2 linked regions of the Prosthecobacter dejongeii genome follow. The protein of the gene in region 1 interacts with the protein of each later gene in a pairwise test. Links are inferred from orthologs where the notes say so. Each region holds a gene or a part of one and is shown in the gene's direction. Other genes may lie near its edges. The genes, in order: ileS and HNQ64_RS11830.

Region 1 (3,604 bases):
CGGTCGAAGCGATCCTGGAAGCGGGTTATTATGGAAAATCTTCAGAAGAAACGGCCGCCTCTGCTGCTGCTAGTCCCAAGATGGGGAAAAAACTGACCGAGGCTAAAGTCACCGGAGCCCACCTGTGCTGTCAGAAATGTGTGAATGCCATGACTGAGGCTGTCAAAAGCGTTCCTGGGGTCAAGGAATACACCATCGAAAACAAGGCCGACACCTTCACGGTGAAGGGCGAATTTACAGAGGCGGATCTGATCGCTTCCATGAACAAGGCTGGTTTTCACGGTACTGTGAAATGAAGCTTCCCGGGCTTTGGCCCTTTGTTTGAATGTTTCGAAATCTCCGGTCGCCATCGCGGTGATCGGAGATTTTTTCTTGTTGTGCATCTCTAGAAGCCGGAGCGCATCCCTCTCTTGCCCTACGCGCCCCCATGGTCTAGGCTCTGCGCCCTTTTCCCGAATCCATGAGCGCCGAGCCTGCCCCTGCTAAGAACTACAAAGACACCGTCCTGCTGCCGAAGACTGACTTCCCCATGAAGGCGGATCTCGTCGCACGGGAGCCGCAGCGCCTGGCCAAGTGGCAGGAAGGCCAGCTCTACCAGCGCATCCAGGCTCAGAGCAAGGGAAAGCCCACCTTCATCCTGCATGATGGCCCGCCCTTCGCCAATGGCGACGTGCACATGGGCACCGCGCTGAACAAGATCCTGAAGGACCTCATCGTGAAGTCCAAAACGATGGCGGGTTTCCATGCCCCCTTCGTTCCAGGTTGGGATTGCCACGGGCTGCCCATCGAGTTCAAGGTCGTCAAACAGGCTGCAGGCCTGACCCCGGTGGAAGTGCGCCAGCGTTCTGAGGCGGAGGCCCGGAAGTACATTGATATCCAGCGCAACAGCTTCAAGCGCCTGGGCGTTTTTGGTGATTGGGAGAATCCTTACCTCACTCTGGCTCCCGATTATGAGGCCGGCATCCTGCGCACTTTTGGCAAGGCGGTGGAGCAAAAGCTGGTCTATCGCATGAAGCGTCCTGTGCTGTGGAGCTACGGTGCCCAGACCGCACTCGCTGAAGCTGAGGTGGAGTACAAGGAAAAGGTGAGTCCAGCGGTGTTTGTGAAGTTTGCTCTGCCTTCCGGTTCTGCCTTGGTTATCTGGACCACGACGCCCTGGACCCTCCCGGCCAACCTTGCCATCGCCCTGCATCCAGAGTTTGATTACACCGCTGGTACTTTTGTGCATGACAGTGGTCGCACGGAGCGGCTCACCATCGCTACGTCCCGTGTGGAAGCTTTCACCGCCAGCACCGGCTTCAAGCTGGATGCCACGCAGTCCATCACAAAGCTGAAGGGTAAGGATTTGGCTGGAAGCGAAGCTCAGCATCCTTTCCTGCCGCGCACGTCGAAGGTGATCAATACGCTCTTCGTGACGGATGATACGGGTACTGGCGCGGTTCACATCGCCCCCGGCCACGGTGCGGATGACTATCAAGCTGGGCGCGAGCACGGGCTGGAGATTCTTTCCCCGGTGGATGGCGATGGCAAATACACCGCTGAGTGCGGACTGCCCGAGTTCGTCGGCAAGCATGTCTTCCAGAGCAATGAAGGCATCATCGCCATTTTGGAAGAGAAAGGCGCACTGCTGGGTAACGAAAAGTATGTCCACCAGTACCCGCACTGCTGGCGCTCCAAAACGCCGATCATCTATCGTGCGGTCGAGCAATTTTTCATCAAGATCGACGACATCCGCGCTCGTGCTTTGGCGGAGATTGATAAAGTCGCCTGGCTGCCTGCCTGGGGGCGGAATCGCATTTATGGCACCGTGGAAAGCCGCCCAGACTGGTGCATCAGCCGCCAGCGTACCTGGGGTGTGCCGCTGCCGGTTTTTTATCAGGCCGATGGCACCATCATCATGGAAACCGCCATCATCGGCAAGGTGGCCGACATCGTGGCGAAGCAAGGCACCAATCTCTGGTTTGAAAAAGACGATGCCTGGTGGGCGGAAGCCGTGGGCCTGCCTGCGGATACGAAGCGTGGCAATGACACGCTGGACGTCTGGATTGACTCCGGCTGCAGCCACGTCTCCGTGCTGGACCAGCATCCGGAGCTCCACGCCCCTGCCGACATGTACATCGAGGCCACGGACCAGCATCGCGGCTGGTTCCAGAGCAGTCTCATGATGAGCATCGTCGCCCGCAATGCGGCTCCTTATAAGAGCGTCATCACTCACGGCTTCGTGGTGGATACCAGCGGCAAAAAAATCAGCAAGAGCGACCAGGGTGCTGCGGGCAAGAGCGCCAAGCCGATGACGGCCGACCACTATTACAACACCTACGGAGCTGACATGGTGCGTCTCTGGGTGGCCAGTGTGGACTACCAGAACGAAGTGCCTTTCTCCGAAGATCTCTTCAAGCAAAACAGCGAAAACTATCGCCGCATCCGCAACACGTTGCGTGTCTTGTTAGGCAATCTTCATGATGAGCCCAAGGACCTCGCGCCAGCCGCAGCCGATTACACTTTGATTGATCGCTGGATCCTGGAGCGCCTGCATACCCTGACCAAGGACTGTGTAGATGCCTATGCGGCCTATGACTTCCGCAAGGTCTTCACCCTGGTGAACCAGTTCATCACGGGTGATCTCAGCTCCCTCTACATTGATATCACCAAGGACCGGATGTACTGCGATGCGGCCAACAGCCCGCGCCGCCGCGCCACCCAGGCCTCCATCCGTGAGATCACGGAGACGCTCTGCCGTCTCCTGGCCCCCATCCTGGCCTTCACTGCGGATGAAGCCTGGGAACACCTGGGCCATGCCGATAGCCTGCACCTGGAAGTCTTCCCCCAGCCCAACCCGGCCTTTGCCCCCAGCGATGCCGCCACGGCGGTGGACCAGCTTCTCCAGGCCCGTGCCGTCATCCAGCAGGCCATCGAAAAAGCCCGTCAGGAGAAGAAGATCGGGTCCAACCTCGAGGCCACCGTTTCCCTGACGCTTCCTTCCAAAGGCTTCGATCACTCCGTCTTTGGTGATCTCGGCACCCTCCAGGAATTCTTCATCCTCAGCGACCTGAAGATCTCCCAAGGCACTGACCTAACTGCAAGTGTGGAAGTCTGCTCCAACCCCAAATGCGCCCGCTGCTGGAAACTGCTGCCGGATGTGGGGACCAACGACGCGCACCCGACGCTTTGCGGTCGGTGCGCTGAGGCGGTGGGATGATGGGCAGCAATGTTAATGATGGCTCGTGAGAGTACGCGTTCTTGGAGCGCGGACCTCCGAGTCCGCAGCGGGTGGATGCGGAGCGGGGCTGAAAGGTTGTTTGGCTTGTCGAGGCGTTGGGGGAAGCTCAGGATGTGGGGTGTGGCGAGGTGCTGCGGGTTTGGAAACCCGCGCTCCGTTAGGCTTTCGGAGCGCGGACCTCCGAGTCCGCAGCGGGTGAAGGCAAAGGGGGATGCGGAGTGGGGCTGAAAGGTTGTTTGGCTTGTCGAGGCGTTGGGGGAAGCTCAGGATGTGGGGTGTGGCGAGGTACTTCGGGTTTGGAAACCCGCGCTCCGTTAGGCTTCGCAGAGTCGTTACGGTTCGTTGGCCAAGTAAGTCCAGGGCCATTGTTTCCAGTCGGTTACC
Region 2 (3,232 bases), on another replicon or contig:
CGGGCTGGTCCACGCGGAACTGCACGAGCTGGCCGTTCTGCATCTCGGTGACGTAGGCGGTGCGGCCATCGGGACCGCCGAAGCAGATGTTTGATGGATTGCTGCCCGGCAGGGTGATCTCCCGCAGGATGTCGCCCTTGGGCGAAAGCTTCACCACGGTGCCTTTGCCATGGCGGGTGATGTAGAGATTCCCCTTCACATCCAGACGCATGCCATCAAAGCCAAAGTCGGGAAACTCCCTGAGCAATCGTTTGTTATTCAGCGATCCATCTGACTCAATGCTGAAGGCCCAGACCTTCCGCTGCACGCTCTCATTCACATACAGCGTCTTGCCATCTGGGCTGACGTCAATGCCATTCGTGGTGCCCATGTCCGGGGCGACTTTGGTGAACTTGCCCTCGCGGCTGATGCGCCAGATCTGCCCGGTGCCGGCCTTCCAGTTCGGGTCGCTGGCGTAGAAGCTGCCGTCATCCAAAATGGCGAGGTCATTGGGCTGGTTCAGCGTCGGCTCATGGGCCCAGACGATGGTCTCGCCGGTCTGGCGGTTCACCTTTAAAATGTTGTGGCCGGTGTAGTCGGCCACGTAGAGAAAGCCGTCGGGCCCGAGGCGGATGCCATTGGCGGTGCTGCCAGTGGGCAGGTTCACAAACAGGGCCGCCTTCCCCTGCGGGCTGGTTTTGCCCAGGGTGTGCTCGCCACCGAATTTCACGCAGTAGATGTTGCCCGCTTCATCGCAGGCGGGGCCTTCGATGCCATCGGTGAACAGGCCCTTTTCCGTCAGCGGGCTGGCTTGAAACAGGGCCTCCTCCGCAGCGAAGGTGGGGCCGGACAGGAGGACGAGCACGGTGAGGAATGGGCGGAGCATGACGGGATAAACCAACGCCGCAAAGATGAGGGTTTCTCTCACTCCATGATTGTCATTTTCAAAGGGACCCTTCAGCATCGGCAATAACCCTGTACCCCACCGACCCCACGCATGAGACTTCTTTCCCGTTATCTCGGCCTCGGCCTCCTCATCGCGCTGGCAGGCTGCGGCCAGCCGGAGGCCCCGGCACCCACACGCGGCACCATCGGTGCATCCTTGCTGACTCTGGACAATCCTTTCTTCAAAGTCATCGGCGATAATCTGGCCGCCGAAGGGCGCAAGCAGGGCTACGAGGTCATCGTGGTGAGCGGTGATAAGGACGTGGCCAAGCAGAGCAACCAGGTGAAGGATTTCATCGTGAAAAAGGTGAGCGCCATCGTGCTGAGCCCCTGTGATTCCAAGTCCATCGTGCCGGTGATTCAGGAGGCGAATGCGGCGGGCATCCCCGTCTTCACCGTGGATGTGCCCTGCAATGAACCGGGCGTGAAACTGGTGACGCAGATCGCCACGGACAACTATGGCGGTGGGAAAGAGGCGGGCGCGGCGATGATCGAGGCCCTGGGCGGCCAGGGCGGCAAGGTGGCCGTGCTGCACCTGAAGCAGGTGGAGTCCTGCCAGCTACGTGTGAAGGGATTCCGCGAAGTCATTGACGCGCACAATGCCAGCGGCAAACCGAAGATTGACATCGTGGCGGAGCTGGAAAGCGGCGGTGCCAAGGACCTGGGCTACAAGGCGGCAGAGGACACTCTGCAGGCCCATGCGGACCTGCGCGGCATCTTTGCCATCAATGATCCCGCTGCCCTGGGCGCACGCGCCGCACTGGAAAAGGCGGGCAAGGAAAAGCAGGTGGTCATCATCGGATTCGACGGGCAGCCGGAGGGCAAGCAAGCCATCAAGGACGGCAAGATCTACGCGGACCCCATCCAATTCCCTGACAAAATGGGCGTGCAGTTGGTGCAGTCCATCATGACGTGGTCACGCGGGCTGCCACAGTCGCCGCAGATCCTCATCCCCACGCAGCTCTACCGCCAGGCAGACGCGCAGCAGGACCCTGAACTGAAGTAACCCCCTTTCCTTTTTTCCCAGCTATGAAACGTCCCCTGCTCCTCCTGCTGTCCGACCACGGCATGATCCTCGTGCTGGCCGCGCTGTGCGCCTTCTTCAGCCTAGTCACGCTGACGGACCAGTCCGTGACGGGCGAGGCAGCAGTGGCACAAGTGGTGGAGGAAGTGAAGGCCGGGCAAACGGTCATGGTTGTGGTTAGGCCATCTGCCGACGACTCCGCCTATGCGGATGCGGTGGCCACGCAAGTGACGTCGGCGGGTGCGACGGTGGCGGCCGTGGTGAAGGGTGCGCCAGCCGATGTGCGGGCCGCACTGGAAAAGCAGGCCGCCACCGGAGCGAAGGTGAATGCCATCATCGGCACGGAGGAAACCGTGCGCTGGCTGGTGCTGGAGGAACTGGCCAAGGACTTCGCCCCGCTGGGGTCCCCACGCGTAGTGAAACCCGACAGCTATCGCTGGCCCAATTTTCTCAAAGGCGACAACCTCCTGAACATCGCCAACCAGATCGCTGTGATCGCCATCATCGCCATCGGCATGACGATGGTCATCATCACGGCTGGCATTGATCTCTCCGTGGGCAGCCTGCTGGCACTCGCTGCTGTGCTGGTCTCCTGGTCCATCCGAGAAAAAGCGGGCGCACTGGAGGCGGGCACGGGCGGCATGGTGCTGGCCAGTGCCGTGGCCATCCTGGCCTGCGGTCTGGCGGGCGGCTTCTCCGGGCTGATGATCACACGTTTTAGCATCCCGCCGTTCATCGTCACCCTGGCCATGATGCTGGTGACTAGCGGCTTTGCCTACACGCTAGCGGAGGGGCAGTCCATCTATCAGATCCCGGACACGTTTGTCTGGTTAGGCCGTGGGGCCGATGTACTGGGCATCCCGAATGCGGTGCTGCTGATGCTGCTGCTCTACGTCGCCGCGCATCTGGTGATGACGCAGATGCGCATGGGCCGTTACCTGTATGCCGTGGGCGGCAACCGCGAGGCCGCGCACATCTCCGGCGTGCCGGTGGACCGAGTGCTGATGTTTGCCTATGTGGCCAGCGGCCTGCTGGCGGGCCTGGGCGGCGTGGTGATGGCGTCGCAACTCAAAAGCGGATCCCCCACCTACGGAGGTATGTATGAGCTGTACGTCATCGCCTCTGTGGTGGTGGGTGGCACCAGCCTCAGCGGTGGCAAAGGCAGCATGGTCGGCACACTCACGGGTGCTTTCATCATTGCCGTGATCCAAAACGGCATGAACCTGACCAACGTGGAAAGCTACACGCAGAAGGTCGTTCTCGGGGCCGTGATCCTGGGGGCCG

The links.
Region 2: the proteins of ileS (region 1) and HNQ64_RS11830 interact in binary tests that used the Escherichia coli proteins (3 or more experiments, as listed by UniProt). The link is inferred for Prosthecobacter dejongeii from one-to-one orthologs.

The regions. Positions count from the first base shown.
Region 1 is NZ_JACHIF010000010.1:152,143-155,746, reverse strand. Bases 112-3,399 are described here. They hold ileS (isoleucine--tRNA ligase), read left to right. Parts: upstream 112-460; coding sequence 461-3,199; downstream 3,200-3,399. Other genes in these bases: HNQ64_RS20050 (cation transporter), read left to right, coding at 112-296. Outside these bases: more of HNQ64_RS20050, read left to right, coding at 1-111; HNQ64_RS20040 (REP-associated tyrosine transposase), read right to left, coding at 3,553-3,604. UniProt on the Escherichia coli protein: Catalyzes the attachment of isoleucine to tRNA(Ile). As IleRS can inadvertently accommodate and process structurally similar amino acids such as valine, to avoid such errors it has two additional distinct tRNA(Ile)-dependent editing activities.
Region 2 is NZ_JACHIF010000004.1:310,580-313,811, reverse strand. The notes cover bases 38-2,953. They hold HNQ64_RS11830 (substrate-binding domain-containing protein), read left to right. Parts: upstream 38-976; coding sequence 977-1,930; downstream 1,931-2,953. Other genes in these bases: HNQ64_RS11825 (ABC transporter permease), read left to right, coding at 1,954-2,953; HNQ64_RS11835 (SMP-30/gluconolactonase/LRE family protein), read right to left, coding at 38-943. Also shown: more of HNQ64_RS11835, read right to left, coding at 1-37; more of HNQ64_RS11825, read left to right, coding at 2,954-3,232. UniProt on the Escherichia coli protein: Part of the ABC transporter complex RbsABC involved in ribose import. Binds ribose. Also serves as the primary chemoreceptor for chemotaxis.